DNA from 2 places in the Sutcliffiella cohnii genome. Region 2 is predicted to be linked to the other one. Evidence: a T-box and tRNA genes for the amino acid it is inferred to sense, from the RefSeq annotation. Region 2 holds a T-box; the other holds one or more tRNA genes.
The links. A T-box is a leader RNA that pairs with one kind of tRNA and senses whether it is charged. The one in region 2 lies ahead of alaS (alanine--tRNA ligase), so its partner is inferred to be a tRNA-Ala.
Positions count from the first base shown of each region.

Region 1: it encodes a tRNA-Ala, which carries the amino acid that the T-box ahead of alaS (alanine--tRNA ligase) is inferred to sense. The anticodon was not compared.

Region 1 covers NZ_CP018866.1:3,546,272-3,561,558, forward strand. The annotation lists gene glgB (1,4-alpha-glucan branching protein GlgB) at 1-676, opposite strand, end outside; gene BC6307_RS17695 (GNAT family protein) at 1,188-1,982, opposite strand; tRNA gene BC6307_RS17700 (tRNA-Glu) at 2,289-2,360, opposite strand; tRNA gene BC6307_RS17705 (tRNA-Ser) at 2,375-2,465, opposite strand; tRNA gene BC6307_RS17710 (tRNA-Asn) at 2,469-2,543, opposite strand; tRNA gene BC6307_RS17715 (tRNA-Ile) at 2,701-2,777, opposite strand; tRNA gene BC6307_RS17720 (tRNA-Gly) at 2,783-2,856, opposite strand; tRNA gene BC6307_RS17725 (tRNA-His) at 2,863-2,935, opposite strand; tRNA gene BC6307_RS17730 (tRNA-Thr) at 2,961-3,036, opposite strand; tRNA gene BC6307_RS17735 (tRNA-Phe) at 3,064-3,139, opposite strand; tRNA gene BC6307_RS17740 (tRNA-Asp) at 3,305-3,380, opposite strand; tRNA gene BC6307_RS17745 (tRNA-Met) at 3,381-3,457, opposite strand; tRNA gene BC6307_RS17750 (tRNA-Ser) at 3,545-3,637, opposite strand; tRNA gene BC6307_RS17755 (tRNA-Ile) at 3,655-3,731, opposite strand; tRNA gene BC6307_RS17760 (tRNA-Met) at 3,734-3,810, opposite strand; tRNA gene BC6307_RS17765 (tRNA-Ala) at 3,833-3,905, opposite strand; tRNA gene BC6307_RS17770 (tRNA-Pro) at 3,933-4,009, opposite strand; tRNA gene BC6307_RS17775 (tRNA-Arg) at 4,014-4,090, opposite strand; tRNA gene BC6307_RS17780 (tRNA-Leu) at 4,109-4,197, opposite strand; tRNA gene BC6307_RS17785 (tRNA-Gly) at 4,206-4,280, opposite strand; tRNA gene BC6307_RS17790 (tRNA-Leu) at 4,294-4,374, opposite strand; tRNA gene BC6307_RS17795 (tRNA-Lys) at 4,380-4,455, opposite strand; tRNA gene BC6307_RS17800 (tRNA-Thr) at 4,641-4,716, opposite strand; tRNA gene BC6307_RS17805 (tRNA-Val) at 4,891-4,966, opposite strand; rRNA gene rrf (5S ribosomal RNA) at 4,976-5,092, opposite strand; rRNA gene BC6307_RS17815 (23S ribosomal RNA) at 5,209-8,144, opposite strand; rRNA gene BC6307_RS17820 (16S ribosomal RNA) at 8,514-10,065, opposite strand; gene BC6307_RS17825 (hypothetical protein) at 10,537-10,719, shown strand; gene BC6307_RS17830 (hypothetical protein) at 10,763-11,293, opposite strand; gene BC6307_RS17835 (DMT family transporter) at 11,461-12,363, opposite strand; gene BC6307_RS17840 (MgtC/SapB family protein) at 12,484-13,185, shown strand; tRNA gene BC6307_RS17845 (tRNA-Ala) at 13,271-13,343, shown strand; gene BC6307_RS17850 (hypothetical protein) at 13,438-13,686, opposite strand; gene BC6307_RS17855 (DUF3231 family protein) at 14,427-15,287, shown strand, end outside.
Region 2 covers NZ_CP018866.1:3,178,021-3,193,307, reverse strand. The annotation lists gene BC6307_RS16060 (cysteine desulfurase family protein) at 37-1,185, shown strand; gene mnmA (tRNA 2-thiouridine(34) synthase MnmA) at 1,195-2,313, shown strand; gene BC6307_RS16050 (tetratricopeptide repeat protein) at 2,484-3,140, shown strand; gene recD2 (SF1B family DNA helicase RecD2) at 3,160-5,544, shown strand; gene BC6307_RS16040 (PRC-barrel domain-containing protein) at 5,719-6,195, shown strand; gene BC6307_RS16035 (hypothetical protein) at 6,217-6,411, shown strand; gene BC6307_RS16030 (YrzQ family protein) at 6,432-6,587, shown strand; gene BC6307_RS16025 (hypothetical protein) at 6,811-7,038, shown strand; gene BC6307_RS16020 (aspartate aminotransferase family protein) at 7,074-8,432, shown strand; gene BC6307_RS16015 (AI-2E family transporter) at 8,669-9,721, shown strand; gene BC6307_RS16010 (RNA-guided endonuclease InsQ/TnpB family protein) at 9,952-11,067, shown strand; T-box leader at 11,319-11,530, shown strand; gene alaS (alanine--tRNA ligase) at 11,628-14,261, shown strand; gene BC6307_RS16000 (IreB family regulatory phosphoprotein) at 14,343-14,609, shown strand; gene ruvX (Holliday junction resolvase RuvX) at 14,613-15,035, shown strand; gene BC6307_RS15990 (DUF1292 domain-containing protein) at 15,046-15,287, shown strand, end outside.

The DNA of each region.
Region 1 (15,287 bases), 370 kb from region 2:
TCATCAGTTCATGTGGAGTTCCATACCGACTTGTTGCAGAGTAATAGCCAGTACCTTGATATCCCCACGAACGATCATATGGATGTTCAACTAATGGTAATAATTCTATGTGGGTATAACCCATTTCTTTAACGTACGGTATTAATTCATCTGCCAATTCCTCGTAATTATACAAAGAACCATCTTGTTTCTTTTTCCAAGATGCAAGATGTAGCTCATATATAAACAATGGCTTTTCATATATAGATTGTCTTTTTTTCTTACGTCGCCAATTTGCATCCTTCCATTTATAGCCGTTTAATGGATAGACGATAGAGGCAGTATTTGGTCGCACTTCTGAATAAAAAGCGTACGGATCTGCTTTATGTAAAATCTCACCAGTTTGTGTGACTATTTCGTACTTATAAAGATGTCCACTCAAGTCCTCATCTGGAATGAGTATTGTCCAAACACCTTCCTTATTCAACCTTTCTAATTCATTACTAGATCCATTCCAATTGTTGAAGGAACCAATCAATCTAACATTTTTAGCATTTGGTGCCCAAACAGTAAATCTAGTACCTACTAACTTTCTTCTTTTCTTTACAATGTGTGAACCAAACAATTCAAAGCTTTTGTAGTATGTTCCTTCATGAAATAAGTGCAACTGATAATCTGTTGGAGTAGCGACAAGCATTTCTTCACCCTTCCTTCATAATGTTTCCTACTAATTATGATAAATAGTTTTCTGACAACTGTATAATTATTTTTGTAGACATGTTTTTACAAAATTTTAAATAATAAAATTATTGTCGAAAGCTGCAGAAGAAATTAACCGCTTTCAATGCTTCTACTAGAACGAACACATTTTTTTATTACTCGTGCTAACGTTTTCACAAATTTCACAAACGAGTAGCATTTTGTAGAAACCTGTCGATATGTTTTTATGTTAAATGGAAAAATTTTTGTGGAATAATAGTTTCTTATTGTATATTTTGACCTATTTTTATACTGTGAAAACTTAATGCCACCATTTTCTTAATTTACTTGCAAAAAAAAAGCTCGTAATAAACGAGCTTTTTGCATTTACATACTATATATAAAAGTAAACCATAAAATTAAGATTCTTGTATAAATGTTAGGTGTTGTATTATCTTATACTTTCTCCAAACGATACTTAGATGGAAGGATAGTACATTATTTTTATATTAGGACCATAGAGCTTTCGTATAAGCTACTTGTAAGCCCAACTTGTGCATATTATAATGGCTAACACTTCCATACTTAGCTTGTCCACATATTAATTGAGCACCACTACCTAAAGCATCATATATGCGTTCATATATTAAGCTAGTATGTATACCCTTATCACGCTTTTCTGGAAGTGTAGCGGCTACAGCTAAAGTTGCAACATGATGATGTATATGTAATACTCCTACTCCGACTGGCTTTTCTTCAATAGTGGCCAAATAGAATTTCCAACCTTCTAAACCATGCAATATTATGTTGTTTCCACTTACTGCTTCTTTAAAAGAAGTTGGCATGTTAAAAGCTTTTACATAAATTTCTCCATATAGATGAAACTGTTCAACGGTTAATTCAGTAATGTTTACATGGCTATTTAACTTATGAATAGTTGGCTTTGACCCAGAACTAAACAATGTAGTATGAAAATCTTTGTGAGAAACTCCGTAGTTTGGAAGTTTGGATAACAGTCGTGAGCTTACATGTCCAGGTACTATCTCTAGTTGTATTGGAATTTTTTTCGCGGCATAATGGAAAAAGATTTCATCTAAAAGATGTTCTTCTGCATCTGTTAATCCTTTCACTGTATTGTAAGCTGGACCAGGTATACCATTAATTGAAAAGGCAGTTGCATTGCCAAATTGAGTAATATTTACACCTAATTCGTTATTAGATATTTGTTGAAGGGCACGTAATCGTGAGGTAACCATATTAATTTCGGAGAGTTCTAGCTGTTTTGATAGATTAAAAGGTAACATCTTAAATTCACTTCCTACTTAAAAGAGTAAGATGTCGATCTAGTTGTGTAACTATATTTATTATAACAAACTATAGAAATATGGATAGAATCAACCATTTTAAACAAAGGGAAAGAGGAAACGAAATGCAGTGGTAACTAGGATAATTCGAGTTGCTATGTCATATGGACGTAACAGAAAATTTGCAGTTGGTTTATGCGCTCGTCCTAGAAGAGACAAATAGGTTATACTGTTCACTACAAAGTTACAATTTTTTTAGTTTCCTAGCAAAAGAAAAAACAGTAGTCTTATAGACTACTGTTTAGATGACCCGTACGGGATTCGAACCCGTGTTACCGCCGTGAAAGGGCGGTGTCTTAACCGCTTGACCAACGGGCCAAATTTCATATAGCTGGCGGAGAAGGAGGGATTTGAACCCTCGCGCCGGTTACCCGACCTACACCCTTAGCAGGGGCGCCTCTTCAGCCACTTGAGTACTTCTCCAAATGGCTCCACCAGTAGGATTCGAACCTACGACCCTTCGGTTAACAGCCGAATGCTCTACCGCTGAGCTATGGTGGAATAGAAATATTATTTTCTTTTACGAACTAGATTTCATATAGCCGAATGTCCTCGTCTCAGAAAGCTAATTCAAGATGCTGCTCGACGAGTACAACTCGCAGTTATTCTATGAAGCTTTGCTCGTTGCTCTACCGCTGAGCTATGGTGGAATAAAATATGGTGGGCCTAAATGGACTCGAACCATCGACCTCACGCTTATCAGGCGTGCGCTCTAACCAGCTGAGCTATAGGCCCCTAAATGGAGCGGGTGATGGGAATCGAACCCACGACATCAGCTTGGAAGGCTGAGGTTTTACCATTAAACTACACCCGCATAAAGGGCGATTGATGGGAATCGAACCCACGAGTGCCAGAGCCACAATCTGGTGCGTTAACCACTTCGCCACAACCGCCATGGTAATGTACTAATAATATTGATGGTGCCGGCGATAGGAGTCGAACCCACGACCTACTGATTACAAGTCAGTTGCTCTACCAACTGAGCTACACCGGCATTTAAGATTTATAATAATAATTAAAATGGTGGCTCGGGACGGAATCGAACCGCCGACACATGGATTTTCAGTCCATTGCTCTACCGACTGAGCTACCGAGCCATTTAATATTTTCGGGCCTAAACTTTGTCTTTCGTATCCATTGTCCTCGTCTCAGGAAGATTATTCAAGAAGCCTCTCGACGAGTACAACTCGTAGTAATTTCGATGATGCTTTGCTCGTTGCTCTACCGATTGAGCTACCGAGCCTAAATATTAATTTTTATAATGGCGGTCCCGACGGGAATCGAACCCGCGATCTCCTGCGTGACAGGCAGGCATGTTAACCGCTACACCACGGGACCTGGTTGCGGGGACAGGATTTGAACCTGCGACCTTCGGGTTATGAGCCCGACGAGCTACCGGACTGCTCCACCCCGCGACGATAAAAATTACTACATATTCTTTTTCTAAAGTAGCCATTTTTCATCATTCGAACGATATAATTTCTTGAATGATAAATATAATATGGCGGAGGAAGAGGGATTCGAACCCCCGCGGGCTTTAACACCCCTGTCGGTTTTCAAGACCGATCCCTTCAGCCGGACTTGGGTATTCCTCCGAATTATGAATGATACATGGTGGACCTTGTAGGACTCGAACCTACGACCGGACGGTTATGAGCCGTCTGCTCTAACCAACTGAGCTAAAGGTCCTTTGGTAGCGGCGGAGGGAGTCGAACCCACGACCTCACGGGTATGAACCGTACGCTCTAGCCAGCTGAGCTACACCGCCAAAGTATTTTATTAAAGATAAGTGGAGCCTAGCGGGATCGAACCGCTGACCTCCTGCGTGCAAGGCAGGCGCTCTCCCAGCTGAGCTAAGGCCCCATGAGTTAAATCAATTAAAATGTTATCTGGTCGGGAAGACAGGATTTGAACCTGCGACCCCTTGGTCCCAAACCAAGTGCTCTACCAAGCTGAGCTACTTCCCGTGAATGGCGCGCCCGAGAGGACTCGAACCCCTAACCTTTTGATCCGTAGTCAAACGCTCTATCCAATTGAGCTACGGGCGCTATTCTTATTTTTAAAAATGGTGCCGAGGACCGGAATCGAACCGGTACGGTAGTCACCTACCGCAGGATTTTAAGTCCTGTGCGTCTGCCAGTTCCGCCACCCCGGCAACTTTCGTGGAGCGGAAGACGGGATTCGAACCCGCGACCCCCACCTTGGCAAGGTGGTGTTCTACCACTGAACTACTTCCGCTAATATTTACTTATGCGGGTGAAGGGACTCGAACCCCCACGTCAAAGACACTAGATCCTAAGTCTAGCGCGTCTGCCAATTCCGCCACACCCGCGTAGATGGTGTGCCATGAAGGACTCGAACCTTCGACCCTCTGATTAAAAGTCAGATGCTCTACCGACTGAGCTAATGGCACTTAATTATTATTCTGCCTAAAGTCTAATACAACTGTAAGCATGATACTATTCGAAGAAGTGTTTCCTTTAGACGTCCATGCCTCAGGATGTTAATTCAAGTAGCAGCTCGGCATGTACGCTGAAGCTTATGCTTCGTAGCAAATTCCGACGTGCTCTACCGACTGAGCTAATGGCACTTAATAAATGGTGCCGGCGATAGGAGTCGAACCCACGACCTACTGATTACAAGTCAGTTGCTCTACCAACTGAGCTACACCGGCATATATAATTTGCATTTAAAACTATTACTTCTTTTTAATAGCCGTCACCCAAATCTCAGAAAGATTATTCAAGTAGCAGCTCGATTTGTGCGCTGAAGTGATTCCTTCGAAGCGTATTCGATCGTGCTCTACCAACTGAGCTACACCGGCATATTTAGTTTAGTTAAATAATAATGGTGGAGGATGACGGGATCGAACCGCCGACCCCCTGCTTGTAAGGCAGGTGCTCTCCCAGCTGAGCTAATCCTCCGTTATAACAGCCTGGCAACGTCCTACTCTCGCAGGGGGACAGCCCCCAACTACCATCGGCGCTGAAGAGCTTAACTTCCGTGTTCGGTATGGGAACGGGTGTGACCTCTTCGCCATCATTACCAGACTATTATTAAGTGACAAGAATAATTATATTCACTTTTCATAAAAAATCAAGTGTTTTTTTATTCTTTCAAAACTAGATAATATTTTCATCAAGATAGTTCGTATCGTTCATATACATTGGTTAAGTCCTCGATCGATTAGTATTCGTCAGCTACACGTGTCGCCACGCTTCCACCTCGAACCTATCAACCTGATCATCTTTCAGGGATCTTACTAGCATAATGCTAAAGGAAATCTCATCTTGAGGGGGGCTTCATGCTTAGATGCTTTCAGCACTTATCCCGTCCGCACGTAGCTACCCAGCTATGCCTTTGGCAAGACAACTGGTACACCAGCGGTGCGTCCATCCCGGTCCTCTCGTACTAAGGACAGCTCTTCTCAAATTTCCTACGCCCACGACGGATAGGGACCGAACTGTCTCACGACGTTCTGAACCCAGCTCGCGTACCGCTTTAATGGGCGAACAGCCCAACCCTTGGGACCGACTACAGCCCCAGGATGCGATGAGCCGACATCGAGGTGCCAAACCTCCCCGTCGATGTGGACTCTTGGGGGAGATAAGCCTGTTATCCCCGGGGTAGCTTTTATCCGTTGAGCGATGGCCCTTCCATGCGGAACCACCGGATCACTAAGCCCGACTTTCGTCCCTGCTCGACTTGTAGGTCTCGCAGTCAAGCTCCCTTGTGCCTTTACACTCTACGAATGATTTTCAACCATTCTGAGGGAACCTTTGGGCGCCTCCGTTACTCTTTAGGAGGCGACCGCCCCAGTCAAACTGCCCACCTGACACTGTCTCCCGAGCCGATAAGGCTCGCGGGTTAGAATTTCAATACAGCCAGGGTAGTATCCCACCGACGCCTCCACCGAAGCTAGCGCTCCGGCTTCTCAGGCTCCTACCTATCCTGTACAAGCTGTACCAAAATTCAATATCAGGCTACAGTAAAGCTCCACGGGGTCTTTCCGTCCTGTCGCGGGTAACCTGCATCTTCACAGGTACTATAATTTCACCGAGTCTCTGGTTGAGACAGTGCCCAGATCGTTACGCCTTTCGTGCGGGTCGGAACTTACCCGACAAGGAATTTCGCTACCTTAGGACCGTTATAGTTACGGCCGCCGTTTACTGGGGCTTCGGTTCAAAGCTTCGCGCCAAAGCGCTAACCTTTCCCCTTAACCTTCCAGCACCGGGCAGGCGTCAGCCCCTATACTTCGCCTTACGGCTTCGCAGAGACCTGTGTTTTTGCTAAACAGTCGCCTGGGCCTATTCACTGCGGCTCTCTCGGGCTTTAACACCCTAACAGAGCACCCCTTCTCCCGAAGTTACGGGGTCATTTTGCCGAGTTCCTTAACCAGAGTTCTCTCGCTCACCTTAGGATTCTCTCCTCGCCTACCTGTGTCGGTTTGCGGTACGGGCACCATATTCCTCGCTAGAAGCTTTTCTTGGCAGTGTGGAATCAGGAACTTCGGTACTATATTTCCCTCGCCATCACAGCTCAGCCTTTAGGATAAGCGGATTTGCCTACTTATCCAGCCTAACTGCTTGGACGCACATATCCAACAGTGCGCTTACCCTATCCTCCTGCGTCCCTCCATCGCTCAAACGGAATGAGGTGGTACAGGAATATCAACCTGTTATCCATCGCCTACGCCTTTCGGCCTCGGCTTAGGTCCCGACTAACCCTGAGCGGACGAGCCTTCCTCAGGAAACCTTAGGCATTCGGTGGAAGGGATTCTCACCCTTCTTTCGCTACTCATACCGGCATTCTCACTTCTAAGCGCTCCACCAGTCCTTACGGTCTAGCTTCAACGCCCTTAGAACGCTCTCCTACCACTGTTCGTAAGAACAGTCCGCAGCTTCGGTGATACGTTTAGCCCCGGTACATTTTCGGCGCAGAGTCACTCGACCAGTGAGCTATTACGCACTCTTTAAATGGTGGCTGCTTCTAAGCCAACATCCTGGTTGTCTAAGCAACTCCACATCCTTTTCCACTTAACGTATACTTTGGGACCTTAGCTGGCGGTCTGGGCTGTTTCCCTCTTGACTACGGATCTTATCACTCGCAGTCTGACTCCTGAGAAACAAGTCTTTGGCATTCGGAGTTTGACTGAATTCGGTAATCCGATGAGGACCCCTAGTCCAATCAGTGCTCTACCTCCAAGACTCTTTACTCAAGGCTAGCCCTAAAGCTATTTCGGAGAGAACCAGCTATCTCCAGGTTCGATTGGAATTTCTCCGCTACCCACACCTCATCCCCGCACTTTTCAACGTGCGTGGGTTCGGGCCTCCATTCAGTGTTACCTGAACTTCACCCTGGACATGGGTAGATCACCTGGTTTCGGGTCTACGACCACGTACTATGACGCCCTATTCAGACTCGCTTTCGCTACGGCTCCGTCTCATCAACTTAACCTTGCACGTAATCGTAACTCGCCGGTTCATTCTACAAAAGGCACGCTATCACCCATTAACGGGCTCTAACTACTTGTAGGCACACGGTTTCAGGATCTTTTCACTCCCCTTCCGGGGTGCTTTTCACCTTTCCCTCACGGTACTGGTTCACTATCGGTCACTAGGGAGTATTTAGCCTTGGGAGATGGTCCTCCCAGCTTCCGACGGGATTTCTCGTGTCCCGCCGTACTCAGGATCCACTCAAGAGAGAACGAGGTTTCAACTACAGGGTTTTTACCTTCTATGACAGACCTTTCCAGGTCGCTTCGTTTACCCCGTTCTTTTGTAACTCCGTATAGAGTGTCCTACAACCCCAAGAGGCAAGCCTCTTGGTTTGGGCTAATTCCGTTTCGCTCGCCGCTACTCAGGAAATCGCGTTTGCTTTCTCTTCCTCCGGGTACTTAGATGTTTCAGTTCCCCGGGTCTGCCTTCCATACCCTATGTATTCAGGTAAGGATACTACTCCATTACGAGTAGTGGGTTTCCCCATTCGGAAATCTCTGGATCAAAGCTTACTTACAGCTCCCCAAAGCATATCGGTGTTAGTCCCGTCCTTCATCGGCTCCTAGTGCCAAGGCATCCACCGTGCGCCCTTAATAACTTAACCGTCGACAAATGATAAGCTTCGGCTTCTCTAGTCAGCTTCCTTCGCTCACGTCCTCATGTACGCTTTTGTACACTCCGGCGCTCGCTCAGTCGCTTCCTCAACCTGCTCGCTTCTAATTTGTCTTAGTATTCAACCCAAAATTAGGTTTCGTTGATAACAGCGAATTGTTATCATTAGAAAATTACTAAGATGAACGATACTTGTGAATGTATCTTGATTACTTATATTATCTAGTTTTCAAAGAACAAATAAAGGTTAGAAATAAGCAACAATACCTTTTAGCACGGTTCCTCGCTTTAGTTCTTCCAATATAGAACGAGAGAATGATCTCTCAAAACTAAACAAAACAATGAGCGTGATTTTCCTTAGAAAGGAGGTGATCCAGCCGCACCTTCCGATACGGCTACCTTGTTACGACTTCACCCCAATCATCTGTCCCACCTTAGGCGGCTGGCTCCAAAAGGTTACCCCACCGACTTCGGGTGTTACAAACTCTCGTGGTGTGACGGGCGGTGTGTACAAGGCCCGGGAACGTATTCACCGCGGCATGCTGATCCGCGATTACTAGCGATTCCGGCTTCATGTAGGCGAGTTGCAGCCTACAATCCGAACTGAGAACGGTTTTATGGGATTGGCTCGACCTCGCGGTTTTGCTGCCCTTTGTACCGTCCATTGTAGCACGTGTGTAGCCCAGGTCATAAGGGGCATGATGATTTGACGTCATCCCCACCTTCCTCCGGTTTGTCACCGGCAGTCTCCTTAGAGTGCCCAACTAAATGCTGGCAACTAAGAACAAGGGTTGCGCTCGTTGCGGGACTTAACCCAACATCTCACGACACGAGCTGACGACAACCATGCACCACCTGTCACTCTGTCCCCCGAAGGGGAACGCTCTATCTCTAGAGGTGGCAGAGGATGTCAAGACCTGGTAAGGTTCTTCGCGTTGCTTCGAATTAAACCACATGCTCCACCGCTTGTGCGGGCCCCCGTCAATTCCTTTGAGTTTCAGTCTTGCGACCGTACTCCCCAGGCGGAGTGCTTAATGCGTTAGCTGCAGCACTAAAGGGCGGAAACCCTCTAACACTTAGCACTCATCGTTTACGGCGTGGACTACCAGGGTATCTAATCCTGTTTGCTCCCCACGCTTTCGCGCCTCAGCGTCAGTTACAGACCAGAGAGTCGCCTTCGCCACTGGTGTTCCTCCACATCTCTACGCATTTCACCGCTACACGTGGAATTCCACTCTCCTCTTCTGCACTCAAGTCTCCCAGTTTCCAATGACCCTCCACGGTTGAGCCGTGGGCTTTCACATCAGACTTAAGAAACCGCCTGCGCGCGCTTTACGCCCAATAATTCCGGACAACGCTTGCCACCTACGTATTACCGCGGCTGCTGGCACGTAGTTAGCCGTGGCTTTCTGGTTAGGTACCGTCAAGGTGCGAGCAGTTACTCTCGCACTTGTTCTTCCCTAACAACAGAGCTTTACGACCCGAAGGCCTTCATCGCTCACGCGGCGTTGCTCCATCAGACTTTCGTCCATTGTGGAAGATTCCCTACTGCTGCCTCCCGTAGGAGTCTGGGCCGTGTCTCAGTCCCAGTGTGGCCGATCACCCTCTCAGGTCGGCTACGCATCGTTGCCTTGGTGAGCCGTTACCTCACCAACTAGCTAATGCGCCGCGGGCCCATCTGTAAGTGATAGCCGAAACCATCTTTCAATATAGTACCAGGAGGTACTATATATTATCCGGTATTAGCTCCGGTTTCCCGAAGTTATCCCAGTCTTACAGGCAGGTTGCCCACGTGTTACTCACCCGTCCGCCGCTAACTTCTTTAAAGCAAGCTCTAAAGAAGTTCGCTCGACTTGCATGTATTAGGCACGCCGCCAGCGTTCGTCCTGAGCCAGGATCAAACTCTCCGTAGAGTATTTGATTGCTCAAAATGTTTGCTGACTTATCGTCAATTTATTGTTTTGTCGATTTTAAAAAACCGACTTGCACGCTATTGTTTTGTTTAGTTTTCAAAGAACATTTTCGCTTCAGAAGCGACTTTCTTATAATAACAACTTGTCTTCAATTCGTCAAGTAGTTATTTTTTTCTTTTATTTTCGCGCCATCTCGCGGCGACAAGTAATAATATATCATGTTGAAAATTATTTTGCAATACCTTTTTTAATATTTTTTTCAAAGTACACTGAAACGATTAAATTAGTATATTGTCATTAGTACGGATTAGTATTTTATATTTAGTAGAACTACAAAGGACTAGTTTTAATATCCCTATGTTAATAGAACGTTTAACTTTAATCTATATTTTTTTAATAATTACTAGAATTATTTTTATTCCTCTATCATATGCTCTACTATGCATAACAAATTTAATAGGAGGTTCCAAAATGGATCTAGTAAAAAATGTAGCAATGATTGTAGCCTTAATGTCTTCTGTTGGATTATTCTTATACGCATATTTTGAGGGAATAAAATTATTTGAAAAAAAGGGGAAAGTAAGAGGAGAAGGAGTTATTTTTAGCTTTACTTTAGCAATGATTTTTGCTATTTTCGCAAATAAGCTAGTGTAAATATATATTGAGGCTGTCCGTACATAAGGACAGCCTTTTTTTGTTAGTTACCCTCTTCAGTGTTTGCATTTTCTTCTTCATCGAAGTTAATAGGTTCTGTATTTTCAGCTACTACAACCTCATCAAGATCCACTATTCGAATTCGAGGTTCTTCTTCCTTATATAGTTCTGAATGCTTGTAAAACTGTCGGATAAACGTATCTAAAAAAACTGCTTGAAATGTATTCTCTAATGATTCTCCCTCTTTATTATTAATTACAATTTCAATTGTATTTGGTTCAATATATTCAGCCCGATCAATTAGTACCTCTTCTTCAGCATCTGGTTCAGTTAAACCTTTTAATATTTCATTAAAAGTTTCTCTTGATATGTAAATATCATCCCAATTAAAATTCTCTGAACTGATGTCCATGTTTTCTAGTTCCTCTAACGTAGTATAATTACCAGTTTGACGTTGTGTTTCTTCTGTTTTAGGTGTAGCTTCTTCTTTTTCCTTCTTCTTCTTTTCTTCATCGTTACCACAGGCTACTAATAAACATAATACCGTCAGAAAGAGAAAAGCTTTTAACTTCATTACCCTCATATCCTTTCTAATAGGTTTACACAAAAATTATTATTTGCCCATCGTTTTTTATTTATCCACTTTAGTTTTAATGCAACATTAGTAAGACGTAGTATATAGAAATTATCCTATTAAATTTTTACAATAAAAAAGAACTCTTTCATAAGAGTCCTTCTGTTTTATCCTACTTTTAAATGTTTGGTCCGTTGTTTTATTTTCCGATTATCTCTTAAGTATACTGCAATACTTAAAATTACAATACTTCCTCCAATAAACTGAGTTAACGTAATAGATTCATTTAAAAGGTAGAAAGCGAGTACACTTGCCCCAACGGGTTCAAACAATATACTCATTGAGATAACGTTCGTACTTATCCATTTTATTGACCAATTAAATAGGGAATGACCTAATAGAGTCGATACAACTGCTAATAGGAAAAACCATAACCAATCACTATTTGCATATCCTGTTAATGGATAGTTCATTGCAACAACATATATGAAAAGGGTAATAGTGCTTATTCCGTATACAATAAAAGTATAGGTGATTAGGGATAATCTTTTGCGAACTTCCTGTCCAAACAATAGGTAGGCTGTTACTAAAGCACAAGCAATAAGAGCCAAAATATCTCCATACAGTGCCATACCACTTATTCGGAAATCTCCCCAACTAATAATAAAACTACCGAATATGGCTATTGCACCACAGAATACCGCTTTAATTGTAATTTTTTCTTTAAAGAAAACATATGTCCCGACAAATGCAAACAAGGGTTGAAGAGTAACTAATACGGTTGAACTAGCAACACTCGTGTAATTTAATGACTCAAACCATAGAATAAAATGAAACGCAAGGAAAACCCCTGCAACGGTAGAGAAGAACCAATCTTTTTTCGTAATACCTTTTAATTCTCCTACATATTTATATAAGAATACTGGTAATAAAATTAGAACAGAGAATAATAAACGATAAAAGGCAATTATACCCGCTGGAGCTTCAGCAAATTTTACGAAAATAGCAGAAAGTGATACGGAAACAACTCCAATCGCTAAGGCTACATATGGATTAAACCATTTACTCATGATGTCTATCTCCTTATAGGTAATGTAGTATAAATACCTTTATCATTTTACATTAATTTGTTATAATTTTCTAACATTATTTTTTTCAACATTAAAGAAGAGTAGAGAGAGGGTGAGAAGATGCTCGAACTTTTTCAACAAGCCATCCAAAATAACGTACTATTAAAATTATCATTAGCTGCTCTTGCTGGTTTCATAATCGGTTTAGAAAGAGAGTTGAAAGGAAAACCTCTAGGGTTAAAAACTTGTTTAATTGTATCAGTAATAGCCTGTCTATTAACGATTGTATCCTATGAGTCAGCGTTTTTATTTTCAAAAGAATATTCTCGTCCAATGGATCCAGGACGTATCCCTTCTTACATAATTAGTGGAATCGGTTTTTTAGGGGCTGGAGTTATTTTAAGAAGGAATAATGATGTCATTTCCGGATTAACAACTGCTTCTATTGTACTTGCATCTGCTGGAATTGGTATTACGATCGGAGTTGGATTTTATGCAGAGGCAACATTAGGGGTACTTTTTATTATTTTAGGAGTAAAAATTTTACCCGACATTATTAGTTGGATCGGACCTAAAAGATTGAAGGAAATAGAAATAAAAGTAAAGCTATATACAGAGCGCGATGCCAATTTAACAGACCTAATAAAAGAAATTAAAAGAAAAGGTTTTGGCGTTAAGAGGGTAAAAGTAAAGGAAGAATCAAACGACATTGTGATAAGCTGTATCGTTATGACAAATAGAAAAATGTACACAACCGATGTTTTTTATGCAATGAAGTCTCTTCAAGATGTATACCAAGTCGAAGTCGAGAATATGGGATAATCTGCAGTATTGTACTGTAGATTTTTTGTTTTTAGTAATTGACAGATTTTTAAGTAATAACTAAAATAAGTTTATACTTAATTTCGGGGCATTAGCTCAGCTGGGAGAGCGTTTGGCTGGCAGCCAAAAGGTCAGCGGTTCGATCCCGCTATGCTCCATACCTAAAACCTTGATATATCAAGGTTTTTTCTTTTTTTACTCCTTTGCATTCTTAGTAAAATCTACATTTGTTGACGAATTGTTGACGAATGACTATTTTTTTAGTTTTTTTGCTCCCTTAAGTAATTTTTCAACTTCTTCCCAATGTCTTCCGTAAAGTCTAGAGTGCCCTTGCGTTAAAAATGAGTTATTGTATGGTTTATATCTTATATAGGAGGGTTTTAGCATTTCGACCATAAAAGCAGGTTTACTTTCTCCTCCAAAAATCAAAATACATATAGCCTGTCTAGTATCTTTTGTGTTTGGAATATTTAAAGCTGTTTCCACATCAATAGGCTTCAATTCCTATTCCAATAAAGGGTTCCTCGTAATCACTCTTAAACATTAACCAGCCCCCCCCTGATATTAGATCTAGCATTCTAATTAAACTAAAACACCCTTAGTTTCAATAAGCTGTTTCTCTTTTTTATTTTTATTCATCTAATATTATTTTATATTAGGTATTCCACTGAATAAATTTATTTCACAAATTAACACTAACATTAGTGTTATCATTTGACACTAAACTTCAATGTGGAGGGATATACTTTGAATTTTCTCTTTAGCTTGTTCTCAATCATAATTATTATGGGTATTAGAGTAGCATTCTTAATTAGTAGTACTACTTCCAGATTAACATCTTTGTTAAGAATGCCATCTTTGATTTAAGCACTGAGCATTCCGCAAGTGTCGTCTAATTCACATTGTTGTTGTGAAAAAGGTGAGCATAGAAATGTGCTTGCCTTTTTTATTGATTCGTCTCATAGGGAAACAATACATTTATTTTAGGATAATGGGTACATTAACTTACATATATTAAGTTTTAGGAAGTGATTATTTTGAAAATAGCAAAAAACTCAGGAAGCATTACATATTTAGGGTAAACTGCGATTATTTTGACAACTTATACCATAATCATAACAATTCTAGGATTGAAAACCATGCAGATGATGAAATATATTTACGATTCAAATAGAAGGAAAAATAAAGATTAGATGCATATTCCTTACCCAATTTACTAAAAAGCGTATTGAGGTGATAATGTGGATGAGAATAAATTAAAACTCACATCTTCCGAAATAGGAAGTTTGTGGGGAGAGTATGTAAATGGGACTGCAGTTGATATTGTAAATAGATACATGGTCTCTATTATTGAGGATGAGCAAATTAAAGCTGTTTTTGAGGATGCTATCAAGACATTCGAAAAGCAAAAACAACAAATCGTTACTTTTATAAAAAATGAGGGTTTTCCAGTTCCAATCGGATTTACTGAATCCGACCTCTTTAAAGGTAAACAGAGGTTATTCACGGATATATTTTGCCTAAATTATTTACATATCATGACGTTACATGGTTTGCTAGGACACTCAACTTCATTGGGCGTCTCTGTAAGAGAGGACTTACGGTATTTTTACGACTCCTGTGATAATGATGGAAAAAGGATGTATCATCAAACCATTGATTTATTGCTTGAAAAAGGAAGTTTCCAGAGAGACCCTTTATTTTATTCAGCTAATAACCCTGAATATGTTTCCAGCCAAGATTTCATAGATGGATTTTTCGGAAAGGGGAGGATGTTAGCAGCGACAGAAATCATAAGCATTTCTTTTAACCTTAAAAAAAGTATTATGGCAAAAACCCTTTCAATCGCATTCAGTCAAGTCGCACAAACAAAAGAAGTAAGAAAATTTTTAGGGCATTCTGAAAAAGTGGCTGACCAACAAATAAAAAGTTTTTCAAAAATTTTGCAAACGGATAATTTACCAGTTCCTAAGTCGTGGGAGACTGAGGTTACAACTTCAACAGACTCCCCTTTTTCTGATAAGCTAATGTTGTATCATACTGGTTTCTTATTCCAAGCTGCACAAGCATATCACGGGGCGGGTTTAGCATCCGCAATGCGA
Region 2 (15,287 bases):
TGAATATAAAAGTACGTAGGAAAGGAGGTTTCACATATGGAACCTATTTATTTAGATCATGCAGCAACATCGCCTATGCATCCATTAGTTGTTGAAAGTATGGTGGAGGTAATGAATGACACGTTTGGTAACCCATCAAGCATTCATTCATTCGGTAGAAAAAGCCGTCATCTAGTGGATGAGGCGAGAAGTATTGCAGCGAGAAGTATAGGTGCCCAGGAAAATGAGATTGTTTTTACTAGCGGTGGAACGGAAGCGGACAATTTAGCAATTATCGGTGCCGCTAGAGCAAATGCAACACGAGGTAAACATATCATTACAACAACTGTTGAGCATCATGCTGTTTTACACGCGTGCGAACAACTGGAACGGGAAGGCTTTACCGTTACGTATTTACCCGTCAATGATAAAGGTGTAATTTCTTTAACTGATTTAAAAAAGGCTCTTACTAACGAAACAATTTTAGTGACGATCATGTACGGAAATAATGAGGTTGGTTCGATTCAGCCTATTCATGAAATAGGAGAGCTGTTAAAAGACCATCCTGCTTATTTTCATACCGATGCTGTCCAAGCTTTCGGTTTAGTTAATATAAATGTGCAAGATCTAAAAATTGATTTTCTATCTATGTCCGGGCATAAAATAAATGGCCCTAAAGGTGTTGGCTTTTTATATGCTAGAACTGGTATAAGCTTTTTACCACAAACGTTCGGAGGCGAGCAAGAACGAAAACGTCGGGCTGGAACGGAAAATGTACCAGGCATTGTCGGTTTAGCAAAAGCAATACAGCTGTCTATGGAAGAAAGTGAAGGGAAGCAAAAGCAATTTGAAAGCTTTAAGCAAGAAATGACACGAATTTGGAATGAAGAAGAAGTTCCTTTTACTATAAATGGCAGTGAAAGTCACTCCCTACCACACGTGTTAAATGTACATTTTCCGGGAACAAATGTTGAGTCAATGTTAGTGAACTTAGACTTAGCGGGCATTTCAGTTTCCAGCGGTTCCGCATGTACGGCAGGGTCCATCGATCCTTCCCACGTATTAGTGGCAATGTTCGGTAGTGATTCAGAAAAAATAGCATCCTCCATTCGATTTAGTTTCGGTTACGGAAACGATATGGAGCAAATACAAAAAGCTGCAAGAGAAACCGCAAAAATAGTAAAAAGACTTACAACAAGAAAGTAGGTGGAAACATTGGAAGAAAGAGCAAATAGTGATATCCGAGTTGTAATAGGAATGTCAGGAGGAGTAGATTCCTCTGTAGCCGCATACCTACTTAAACAACAAGGTTATGATGTAATCGGAATTTTTATGAAAAATTGGGATGACACCGATGAGTTTGGAGTTTGTACTGCAACAGAAGATTATAATGATGTAATCCGCGTTTGTAACCAAATTGGCATTCCCTACTACGCTGTTAATTTTGAAAAACAATATTGGGATAAAGTCTTTCAATATTTCCTAGACGAATATAAAGCAGGTAGAACACCGAACCCAGATGTAATGTGTAATAAAGAAATAAAGTTCAAAGCATTTTTAGAGCATGCATTAGACCTTGGTGCGGACTATTTAGCAACAGGCCATTACGCGCAAGTAGAGTACCGTGATGGTGAATATAAAATGTTACGTGGTTTAGACGAAAACAAAGACCAAACATATTTCTTAAACCAATTAACACAAGAACAATTAAGTAAAGTTATGTTCCCAATCGGCAACATGGAAAAGAAAAGAGTGCGTGAAATTGCTCATGAAGCAGGTTTAGCTACTGCATCGAAAAAGGACAGTACAGGAATTTGCTTTATTGGAGAAAGAAACTTCAAAGAATTTTTAAGTGGCTATCTTCCAGCGCAACCTGGAAACATGTTAACGCTCGATGGTGAAGTAAAAGGGAAACATGACGGATTAATGTATTACACAATCGGTCAACGTCACGGTTTAGGAATTGGTGGTAGTGGTGACCCTTGGTTTGTAATAGGAAAAGACTTAGAAAAAAATGTCTTATATGTAGGACAAGGCTTCGATAATGAGCTGCTGTTTTCTGATCGCATTACTGCCACAAATATAAGCTGGGTTTCAGATGTTAAACCGACAGACGATATAAAATGTACGGCGAAATTCCGTTATCGTCAACAAGACAACGGTGTGACAGTAAGAAAGCTAGATGACGACAAAGTAGAAGTAATTTTTGACGAGCCAATTCGTGCGATTACTCCAGGACAAGCTGTTGTGTTTTACAATGGCGATGAGTGCCTTGGTGGAGCTACTATTGATGAAGTTTACAAAAATGGCGAAAAGCTTTGGTATGTAGGATAAATGATTGTAAGTAGAACTAAGAGTGGATAAACGTCCTTTGATTTCGAAACAGTAACGGACGCTATGAAAATAGAGGGGATGACGGGAAATTCCTAAGTGTCATCCTCTTTCTTTATGCTATAATGGAAAAAAATAATAATGAAAAATGGAATTTACATAGAGGTGCTATCATGAAGGACAATAATGCAATTGGCATTCAATACTTACAAGATGGAAAATATGAATTAGCGATTAAAGCATTTACGGAAGAAATTGAAAACAATCCGACTAATGCAGTTGCTTACGTGAACTTTGGAAATGTTTTAAATGCAGTTGGCGAAAAAGAAAAAGCGATGAATTTTTACAAAAAAGCACTACAGTTAGATGAGAAAATGGCCGCTGCTTACTATGCTTTAGGCAACAACTACTTTGAGCTTGAAGATTGGCAACATGCGAAGGAAATGTTTGAAGCAGCTATGAAAAACGGTTTACAAAACGACGGAGATACGTTGTTTATGTTGGGGATGACTTTACTAAAGTTTGATCAACCAAAATTGGCACTTCCTTATTTTCAGCGAGCGGTAGAATTAAAACCAACCGATATGGAAGCACGTTTTCAATACGGATTATGCCTTGCTCAACAAGGGCTATTAGAAGAAGCAATTGAACAACTAGAAGAGGTTGTTAAGCATGACGATCAACACGCAGATGCTTTTTATAACTTAGGAGTTGCATACGCGTATACAGAAAACAAAGAAAAATCATTAGAAATGTTAGATAAAGCAATAGAAGTGCAACATGACCATATTTTGGCGGCACATGCGAAAAAAATTATTTTAGAAAACTAGTAAGACGGAGGGATAGAACATGCACCAAAACTCCCTTGATTTGTTTCAAGAAAATGAACTTTATATGAAAGGAACACATCTCGTTACAATCTTTCATAACGAGGATAATCTGTATTCGGTTGTTAGAATAAAGGTGAGCGAGACGAATGTTCCTTATGAGGAAAAAGAAGCAATTGTAACTGGATATTTCCCAAAAATTCATGAAGATGAAACGTATACTTTTTTTGGTGCATTAAAAGATCACCCTCGTTTTGGATTACAGTTTCATGTTGAGCATTTTCGTAAAGAATTACCGCAAACAAAACAGGGGGTTATCCAATATTTATCTAGTGACATATTTACCGGCATTGGGAAAAAGACTGCAGAAAATATAGTGAATGCTATAGGTGAAAATGCAATCTCAAAAATATTGGAAAACCCTTCTATTTTAGCTGAAGTTCCTAAGTTGTCTACTGAAAAGGCGAAAGATGTGTATAAAACATTAATGGAACATCAAGGCCTAGAAAGAGTAATGATTGCCCTTTCACAGCTTGGATTTGGACCGCAACTTACAATGAAAATTTATCAAACATATAAAGATGAAACACTCCAAATTATTCAAACGAATCCATATCAATTAGTAGAGGATGTGGAAGGAATTGGTTTTAGTCGTGCGGATGAGCTAGGAAAACAAATAGGTATTACTGGCACAGATCCAAGTCGTATTAGAGCTGGTTGTATGTATACGCTTGAACAAGTTTCACTTCAAGAAGGACATTGTTTCGTAACGAAGGAACAGTTAATGAAAAGTGTTTTTTCGTTACTAAATAGTTCCAAATCAGAAAAAGTAACATTAGACGACATTTCTCGGGAAATATTGCATGCGATAGAAGAGGGGAAAATAATGGGGGAAGATGAACGTATTTATCTACCTTCGTTATATTTCTCTGAAAAAGGGTTAGTAAAAAATATTAAGCGGATATTGGAGCAAACTCAGTATGAAGAGCAATTTCCTGAATCGGAATTTTTAAAATCACTTGGTCGGTTAGAAGAAAGATTAAAAGTTCAATATGCTCCTTCGCAGAAACAAGCAATACAAAAAGCGTTATTGTCCCCAATGATGCTATTGACTGGTGGACCAGGTACCGGTAAAACAACTGTTATAAAGGGTATAGTAGAGCTATATGCTGATTTACATGGTTGCTCGCTCGACCCAAAGGATTATAATAAAGATGATCCTTTTCCGATTCTTTTAGTAGCACCAACAGGACGTGCTTCTAAACGGATGAGTGAAGCAACAGGATTACCTTCCTTAACTATTCATCGCCTTCTCGGATGGAATGGCTCCGAAGGATTTCAATTTGATGAAGAAAATCCAGTTCCCGGAAAATTATTAATCGTTGATGAAGTATCGATGGTAGATATTTGGCTTGCTCATCAGCTTTTTAAATCTTTACCGAACGATATTCAAGTTATCTTAGTTGGTGACGAAGATCAGTTACCTTCAGTTGGTCCCGGACAAGTTTTAAAAGATTTGTTAGCTTCAAAGGCAATTCCAACTGTTGCGTTAACTGACATATATCGTCAAGAAGATGGATCTTCCATTATTGACCTTGCACATGATATGAAAAACGGGATGATCCCACGAGATATCTCGACACCTAAAGTAGACCGTTCTTTTATAAAGTGTCAATCTGGACATATATTAGATGTTGTCAAGAAAGTGTGTGCCAACGCGATGAAAAAAGGATATACGGCACGTGATATTCAAGTGTTAGCACCGATGTACCGAGGTAACGCTGGAATCGATAAATTAAACGAGACTCTTCAAGAATTGTTTAATCCGAAGTCAGAGCAACGACGTGAAATAGCGTTTGGTAATGTAGTTTATCGGACAGGTGATAAAGTATTACAACTAGTTAATCAACCAGATAGTAATGTTTTTAATGGCGATATGGGAGAGATTGTTTCCATTTTTTATGCTAAAGAAAACACCGAAAAACAAGATATGGTGATCGTTTCTTTTGACGGAAACGAAGTAACGTATACGAAACAAGACTTGGGACAGATAACTCATGCATATTGTTGCTCTATTCATAAATCACAAGGAAGCGAATTTCCTATTGTCGTCCTCCCTGTTGTAAAGAGTTATTACCGAATGCTTCGTCGTAATTTACTTTACACTGCTGTGACACGTAGTAAACGATTTTTAATTCTTTGTGGAGAAGAAGAAGCGTTGCAAATTGGAGTGAATCGAACAGACGATCAACTTCGCCAAACTTCCTTAACGGAAAGACTAAAGAGTGATGCAACACATGCTCAATTAGAGGATGAAGATGATGAACTATTAAAAGAAGTGCCATTTGCAAAAGATGCATTAATTGGGATGGAAGGTATATCTCCATACGATTTCATGGAAAAATAAAAATAATTCAAAACTGACTTTGGACAAGTCAGTATTTTTAAACCTTTAACATACCGATAAAAGTCAGATCCTAAACTATTACTTAAAGTTAATCTTTTACATGGAAATGGTTTTGCAGTATTTATGATAGCAGGCTTGCAAAAGATATAAATGTTCGAAAAGAGGTGGTTCCTTTTGCGAACATTTTCTAGAACAATTGGGATGCACGCGTTTGATTCAGAAACAGCTGTAACAGTAGGTCGAGTCGTTGACTTTTGCATCGAAGAACCTGGACAAATTAAAGGACTACTAATAAGTGGAAAAGGTTTATGGAAGCGAAATAAATTTCTTCCGTTCGAACACATTTCTTCATTTGGAGATACAGGGGTTATGATATGTGGCAACAACCTCATGTCGGTACAGAAAGAAGCAAGAGGCCAAGTTTTTTTCGACCATTTCCATGGTGTTAAAGGGAAAATGTTCCTTTCTGAAGAAGGCGATAAGCTTGGTTTATTAGATGACGTATATTTTGATGAAAAGCAGGGCACAATCGTAGGGTATGAAGTAACGGACGGTTTTTTTGCAGATATAACAGAAGGTAAGAAAATAATTCATTATCCTTCAGACCTCATAATTGGAAAAGATGCCGTCGTTGTTACCGTAACATCATAAACACGAGAGGTGTCTAATAAAGTGGAACTTGTTTGTCCTAATTGTAAAAGTAAAGACGTCGGCAAAATTGGTGTGAATCAATATTATTGTTGGGGCTGTTTTATTGAGCTTTCTGTTTCAAAAGGAATTGTGCATACTCATCAAGTGGAAGAAGATGGTACGCTAAGTTCACTGGATGATTTGTTTCATGAGGACGATCGCCGTATCAGTATGTAAAATTAAAAGGAGTGAGTCGCATGAACAGAGCTATGACTTCATTGTTACTAATTGGGTTAGGTGCAGCTGCAACTCAACTTGGGAAAAATGAGCAAGTTAAAGGATTTGTTGGAGATATGACTTCAACTCGTAATATGAAAAGAATGAGGAAGCAAATGAAACGTGTGTTTTCTTAATATATGAGAAGCCGTCCTAATTGGACGGCTTTTTCTTTTTTTGGTAAAAGCACGATTATCCTATTTTACGGACTGTAGTTTTGTTCCTCTGTTTGGGAAGAATAAAAGTGGTAATCTCCCTTCAACTCCTTAAACACTATAAAAATAATGTAAGCATACCGTACATAGTTTTATTTTTACACGAATAAGATTTCATAACAACCTTTGGAAAGGGGCTATCTGAATGGAATACGAGTTACGTTGTAAAGAAAGTGCGTACCCTTGTGAAGTGACAATTGATGAGGATAATTGGCGTTTTACAGTTCGTAAAGCTGATACTAGTGGAGAATACTTTAATTCTCCGGAAGAGTTAATTAGCTGGGTAGAATCCAATTGGAGTACGAAAGATTTTCATGACGAAGAGCAATTTTTAAAAATGCTTCAAGAAATAAAAAGCTATTACGCAAGATGAACGGTTTTCTATTAATATAAGACATTTGGAATAAGATGTGTTGGAGGGAGATTACGGTGGTAAAAACAAGGGAAGATTTACTTGCAAGTGACACGAAAAATGTTTGGCATTCTATGAAGCCATTCCAACCAAATAGCACAGTGGTAATGAAGGAAGCGTCTGGTGCATGGGTAACAGATATTGATGGAAAAAGATATTTAGATGCAATGTCAGGCTTATGGTGCGTGAATGCGGGGTACGGCAGAACAGAGTTAGCAGAAGCAGCATACAGTCAATTAAAGGAGTTAGCCTATTATCCTTTAACGCAGAGTCACATCCCCGCGATTAAGTTAGCAGAAAAATTAAATGAATGGTTAGGGAATGAATACGTATTTTTCTTCAGTAATAGTGGTTCTGAGGCAAATGAGACGGCGTTTAAAATCGCTAGACAATATCATTTGCAAAAGGGAGAGAATAATCGATATAAAATTGTATCACGATATCGCTCCTATCACGGAAACACTCTCGGTGCGATGGCAGCCACTGGCCAAGCGCAAAGGAAATATAAATACGAACCGTTAGCAACGGGTTTTCTTCATGTCCCACCTCCAGATACATATCGAGTGGAGGAAGGAAATGGGGAGCTCTTAAAGTCTGTGCAAGCAATTGACGATGCAATGACTTGGGAGCTTAGTGAAACGATTGCAGCAATGATAATGGAACCAATCATAACGGGTGGGGGTATTTTAACTCCTCCAGAAAATTATTTACAACAAGTAAAAAGAACGTGTGAAAAGCACGGTGCACTATTAATTGTAGATGAAGTAATTTGTGGCTTTGGTCGAACAGGGAAGCCGTTCGGATATATGAACTATGGTGTAAGGCCAGATATAATTACAATGGCAAAAGGAATTACGAGTGGTTATATGCCGCTTGCTGCTACAGCTGTTAAAAAGGAAATTTATGAAGCGTTTAAAGGTTCGGAGGAATATGACTATTTTCGTCACGTTAATACGTTTGGTGGAAGTCCAGCCTCTTGCGCCGTTGCATTAAAAAATTTAGAGATTTTCGAACGAGAAAATTTAGTTGAACGTTCCGCACAAAAAGGGAAACAACTATTATCGGAGCTAAAGCAACGTCTAAGCGATCATCCTTTTGTTGGAGATATTAGAGGAAAAGGATTGCTCATTGGTATTGAGCTAGTTTCCGATAAACAAACAAAAACGCCGTTAGATGTTGAAAGAGTCAATAAAGTTGTAACTCGCTGCAAAGAAAAGGGAGTGTTAATCGGAAAAAATGGTGCCACTGTAGCAGGTTACAATAACGTAATTGCCCTAGCACCACCTCTAAACTTAACGGATGACGATTTGACCAAAATTATTGAAACAGTTTCAGCTAGTTTTGTGAATTTATAGGTAGAATAGGCTGAGACAAAACTAAAATAATCATGATGAAAAACGAACAATCGCCAAACTAGCGAAGTATATTTCCGGAGCGGGTTATTTCCGCTCTACTTTTTTTGTTCGTTTTTTACTTTGATAAAAAATAGTTATGTCCCAACCTTCTATTTTTAAGCCTTTAATTCTTCTTTCCCCTCGTTCTGTATAAATTTAGCAATCCGATTAACAATAAGAACAGGGGGGAGTTATCTTTGACTAAACAATGGAAATGGATATATCGACTAGCTATCACGTTACTCGTTTTTATTATCCTATTTGTTTTAATGAAACTTAGCCCACTATGGCAACCAATCTTAAAAGTTATAGTTGCAGTTTTTATTCCGTTTATCATCAGTGCTTTTATTGCTTATTTACTACATCCGTTTGTTGAAAGAACCCACGACGCAGGGTTACCCCGTCCATACGCTATATTAATTATCTATTTTTTATTTTTTGGCGGAATAGGACTCGCAATATATAAAGGCACACCTTTAATTATTTCTCAGCTTAAGGAACTTGCCGATAATTTCCCTGAAGTTGCAAATACATACCGTGGATGGATAGAAAGGATACATTCTAGTACTTCACGATGGCCAGATGGTATTCACGAGCGGATTGAACTTCTAGTTACCGATTTTGAGGCAATAATTGCTGATTATACGGCGAAAATTATTAATGGCATAAAAGGATTACTAAATTCTATATTCGTAATAATAGTGATACCTTTTGTAGTTTTTTATTTATTAAAGGATTATGACTTAGTAAAGCGAACCGCATGGTATCTCACTCCAAGGAAATGGAGAAAAGGTGGCATTGCCTTTTTAAAAGATGTTGATATATCACTCGGAAATTATATACGTGGTCAATTATTAGTTTGTTTAGTAATTGGGCTTTTGGCAACTATAAGCTTATGGCTAGCAGGAATGGAATATCCATTAGTACTAGGTATTATTATAGGGGTTACAAATATCATCCCGTATTTCGGACCGTTTATTGGTGCCTTACCTGCAGTTATTATTGCGGCAACGATATCAGTAAAGATGGTAATCATTGTTGCAATAATAATTTTTGCATTACAATTTACAGAAGGAAACATTTTATCGCCGTTAATAGTAGGAAAAAGCTTACACATACATCCTGTTATTATTATTTTCGCATTATTACTAGGCGGAGAAATTGGTGGTATTATAGGCTTAATTGTAGCCGTCCCTATATTTGCTGTTTTAAAGGTAACTATTATGCATATTAGTAAGCATTTCATCTAAATTGGCAAGGATACCCCCACTTCAATCGTGTGAAGGGCCGTGTGAAGGGCGTAGTCCAACGATAAGTGGGGTGGAATTGCCGTCAGATACGGTATGGTACAGTAAATCGTAAGGTTTTGTACCATAATAAGTATCTGAAACATCAGCCTTGCCCTCCTTTCTCTTTTTTCGTTATGTACCTTCCACTAAAGTTTTTAGTATAATTTAGTTAGTGAAAGGTGGTGAAAATAATGTCTACCATTACTGCAAAAATACAAATCTATGTTTCTGATAGTCAAGCTGATAGTCTAAAAATAACAACTAATGCTTATCGTAAGGCTTGTAACTGGTTATCGAAACACATATTCGAAACGAAAAATCTAAATCAAGTAAAACTTAACGACTTATATTATTTTGATTTACGAAATCAATTTGGACTAAAAAGCCAAATGGCTCAATCTGTGATGAAAACTGTAATCGCCCGCTACAAGACAGCAAAATCGAATGGACATGAATGGTCTTTGATTGGATTTAAACTTCCAGAATATGACCTTGTGTGGAATCGTGATTACTCACTAACCCAAAATCAATTTAGTGTGAATACACTGGATGGTCGTTTAAAGCTAAATTATGAGCGAAAGGCTATGAAGAAATACTTCAATGGCACTTGGAAATTCGGTACTGCTAAATTAGTTAATAAGTACAAGAAGTGGTTCTTACATATTCCGATGACTAAAGAGTATCAAAAGCTAGATTATGTAAATGTAAACAATATCGTTGGTGTTGATTTAGGTATTAACTTTCTTGCGACTACTTATGATAGTCAAGGTAAAACCACTTTTTACAACGGAAATGTTGTTAAGCATAAGCGTGGTGTATTTAAAGCTACCCGCAAACAGTTACAAATGCGACAGACACCATCTGCTCGTAAGAAACTAAAACAAATCGGTTCAAGAGAAAACCGTTATGTAACGGATGTAAACCATCGAATTACAAAGGCACTCGTTGATCTATACCCTAGAGGTACGATGTTTGTTTTAGAAGACTTAACAGGTGTTCGTTCTGCAACAGAAAAAGTGCGTGTGAAAAACCGCTATGTTTTTGTATCTTGGGCATTCTATCAGTTCCGTCAAATGCTTAAATACAAGGCGGAATTAAATGGTCAAACAGTAATAGCAGTAGACCCCAAATATTCTTCTCAAACTTGCCCTAAATGTGGACACATTGAAAAAGCAAATCGCAATAAAAAGTTACACACTTTTTCATGTAAAAATTGCCAATATCAATCAAATGATGACCGTATTGGTGCAATGAATCTACACCGAAAAGGAATTGAACATATTGGTGTAGTTACCACAGGAGTATAACTCTTGCGGTAGGGGCGAAGTCAACCGTCCTTATGTTCCGCCACGCTAAGGTAGGAGAGCATAGCTCGTTCGCACTACTGGGTAGGAATAAGCGTAGTTGTTCTCTGCAAGGGCAGAAACACTGTCAAACTCTTACAGACGCAAGCCCCCACTTCAAACAGCCCGCAAGGTCGTTAAGTGGTGGGTTGTTGACTGAACATTGACAAAGGGATGTTCGTTAAAATATAATCAAGTCAAAAGCTTACATAAGATGAAACACTATGAAAGATCGAGTACGTTACAGCCCATCTTAAAAGAGAAGAATTCCTAGGCTGAAAGAATTCTAAGATGAAGAGTAACCGAACGCTAATCTGGAGTGCAGCGTAAAACCTGCCGGCGTGCGCCGTTAATGCATCTGAGAGATGGTAGAAAATGATTCTATCATAATCAGGGTGGTACCGCGAGAGATACTCTCGTCCCTGTTTTGGGGACGGGAGTTTTTTGTTTGTAAAAAAGATTTTGCCGAATGCTTTATGCGAGTTCCATTCTGTAAAGCTAATATTTCTAGGAGGTTAAGGAAAATGAAAAAATTAACTTCAGCTCAAGTTAGACAAATGTATTTAGACTTTTTCCAAGAAAAAGGACATGCTGTAGAACCGAGTGCTTCATTAGTACCTCACGAAGACCCGTCCTTACTTTGGATTAATAGTGGTGTAGCAACATTGAAAAAATATTTTGACGGACGTGTTATTCCACAAAACCCACGTATTTGTAATGCACAAAAGTCCATTCGTACGAACGATATTGAAAACGTCGGGAAAACTGCACGTCATCATACATTTTTCGAAATGCTAGGAAACTTCTCCATCGGCGATTATTTCAAAGAGGAAGCAATTGAGTGGGCTTGGGAGTTCTTAACGAGTGATAAATGGATTGGGTTTGACCAAGAAAAATTATCTGTTACCATTCATCCAGAAGACGATGAAGCTTATCGTTATTGGCACGAAAAAATCGGTGTTCCAGCTGAGCGTATTATTCGACTAGAAGGGAACTTCTGGGATATCGGAGAAGGACCAAGCGGACCGAATACAGAAATTTTTTATGACCGTGGCGAAGCATATGGAAATGACCTTAATGATCCAGAGCTTTATCCAGGTGGGGAAAATGAAAGATATTTAGAAGTATGGAACTTAGTATTTTCTGAATTCAATCATAACCCTGATGGTACATATACACCATTACCAAAGAAAAACATTGATACAGGTATGGGATTAGAGCGTATGGTATCTGTTATTCAAGACGTACCAACAAACTTTGACACAGACTTATTTATCCCAATTATTAATGCAACAGAGCAAATTTCTGGACAAAAATATCGTCAGGAAGCAGAATTAGATGTTGCTTTTAAAGTAGTTGCTGACCACGTACGGACAGTAACGTTTGCCGTTGGTGATGGGGCGTTACCTTCCAATGAAGGACGCGGATACGTTTTACGTCGACTTTTAAGAAGAGCTGTTAGATATGCAAAAAAATTAAATATTAATCGTCCTTTCATGTTTGAACTTGTACCTGTCGTTGCAGAAATTATGGAAAGCTTCTATCCGGAAGTAAAGGGAAAACAAGAGTTTATCCAACGAGTGATTCGTACGGAGGAAGAGCGTTTTCATGAAACATTAAATGATGGGCTTGCAATTCTTTCAACTATTTTACAAAAGGCAAAAGAAGAAGGAAAAGATGTTATTTCCGGAGTGGATGCATTCCGTCTTTATGACACTTACGGATTCCCAATTGAGCTAACAGAGGAATTTGCTGAAGAAAATGGAATGACTGTTGATCACGAAGGGTTCGAAAAAGAAATGGAGCTTCAGCGTGAACGTGCACGTGCAGCTCGTCAAGATGTTGATTCTATGCAAGTGCAAGGTGGAGCATTAGGTGAGATTAAAGAAGAGAGTAGTTTTGTTGGCTATGATACGTTAGCGAATGAGACAGTATTGTCTGTAATAGTGAAAAATGGCGAAGTAATGGAAGCAGCAACTGAGGGCGAAGAAGTACAATTTATACTTAAAGAGACTCCGTTCTACGCTGAAAGTGGAGGACAGATTGCTGATACAGGACTGATCATTAGCGACACCGGTAAAGCAAAAGTGAAGGACGTTAAAAAAGCTCCTAATGGTCAAAACTTACACACAGTAGTAGTTTTAGATGGAACTATCAAGAGTGGTGTTACTGTTTCTACAGAGGTAGACCGTGGAAACCGTGAACAAATCATTAAAAACCATACGGCAACTCACCTTTTACACCAAGCGTTAAAAGATGTGCTTGGTGGTCACGTTAACCAAGCAGGTTCACTAGTAACTTCTGATCGTTTACGTTTCGACTTTTCACACTTCGGCCAAGTAACACAAGAGGAAATAGAAAAGATTGAATCACTCGTAAACGAGAAAATTTGGGCAAATATCGATGTGAACATTGATTATAAATCTCTTAAAGAAGCGAAAGAAATGGGAGCTATGGCTTTATTCGGTGAAAAATACGGCGATGTTGTACGTGTTGTACAAGTTGGAGAATACAGTTTAGAGCTCTGTGGTGGTTGTCATGTTCCAAACACATCCGTAATCGGACTATTTAAAATCGTATCTGAATCTGGAATTGGTGCTGGAACGCGTAGAATGGAAGCTGTAACAGGTGAAGCTGCATACCGTTTATTAAATGACCAAGTTCAATTATTAAAAGACGTGTCTGCAAAGTTAAAAACGAAGCCGCAAGATGCTCCAAGTCGTATTGACGCTTTAATGCTAGAAATTAAAGAACTACAAAGAGAAAAAGAATCTCTATCAACGAAACTAAGCAATATTGAAGCGCAAAATGTGCTCAATAATGTTAAAGAAGTTAATGGGGTTTCTATGCTCGCTGCAAAAGTTCCTGCTACTGATATGAACAACTTACGTTCCATGGTTGATGAATTAAAAGTCAAGATTGGTTCTGCAGTAATTGTTTTAGCTAGCGTTCAAGGTGACAAAGTGAATATTACGGCAGGTGTGACGAAAGACCTGATTGAAAAAGGACACCACGCTGGAAAGCTAGTGAAAGAAGTTGCTACTCGCTGTGGTGGTGGCGGTGGTGGCCGTCCAGATATGGCTCAAGCAGGCGGAAAAGATGCAAGTAAAGTGGACGAAGCATTACAATATGTCGAAGAATGGGTAAAATCCGTTTAACATTGATGGTAAATGGTGTACAATAGAGGTAACTATTGACAAGCCAGATTTCAAAAGAAATCTTAAAGTGAGGTGCATGACATGAGCTCCTTTGATAAAACGATGAAATTTAATTTTCAGGATGACTCAATGGAAACAAATGTGGAAGAAGTATTATTCACTGTTTATGAAGCATTACAAGAAAAAGGGTATAATCCGATTAACCAAATTGTCGGATATCTTTTATCTGGTGACCCTGCATATATCCCAAGACATAAAGATGCAAGATCATTAATTCGCAAATTAGAACGTGATGAATTAATTGAGGAACTAGTTAAGTCCTATTTAGAACATCATCGTAAGGAGTAATACATGCGCATATTAGGATTAGATGTTGGTTCCAAAACGGTAGGAGTTGCCATTAGTGATGAATTAGGATGGACTGCACAAGGTTTGGAAACGATAAAGATTGATGAGGCAACCAATAATTTAGGATTTAAACGCCTAAAGCAAATTATTGCACAATATGGTGTAGAACTCGTCGTTGTTGGTTTACCGAAAAATATGAACGGTACAATTGGCCCTCGTGGGGAGGCAAGCCAGCAATATGCAGATAAATTAACTGCTAAAACTGGTCTCCCTGTCGTACTATGGGACGAGCGTTTAACAACGATGGCCGCTGAAAAGATGTTAATTTCCGCAGATGTTAGTAGACAAAAACGAAAGAAAGTAATTGATAAGTTAGCTGCTGTCATGATCTTACAAGGTTATTTAGACAGCAAAACATCAATATGAGGTGAATGAAATGGAACATGGTCAAAATCAAATTACAGTAGTAGATGAACAAGGAAACGAACAACTTTGTGAGATCTTATTTACGTTTGAATCGGAAGAATTCGGCAAATCATATGTATTGTATTACCCTGTTGGAGCAGAAGAAGATGATGCTGATGATATAGAAATCCACGCATCAAGCTTCATTCCTGGAGAAGGGGACGAAGGTGGAAACCTAGACCCAATCGAAACAGATGAAGAGTGGGACATGAT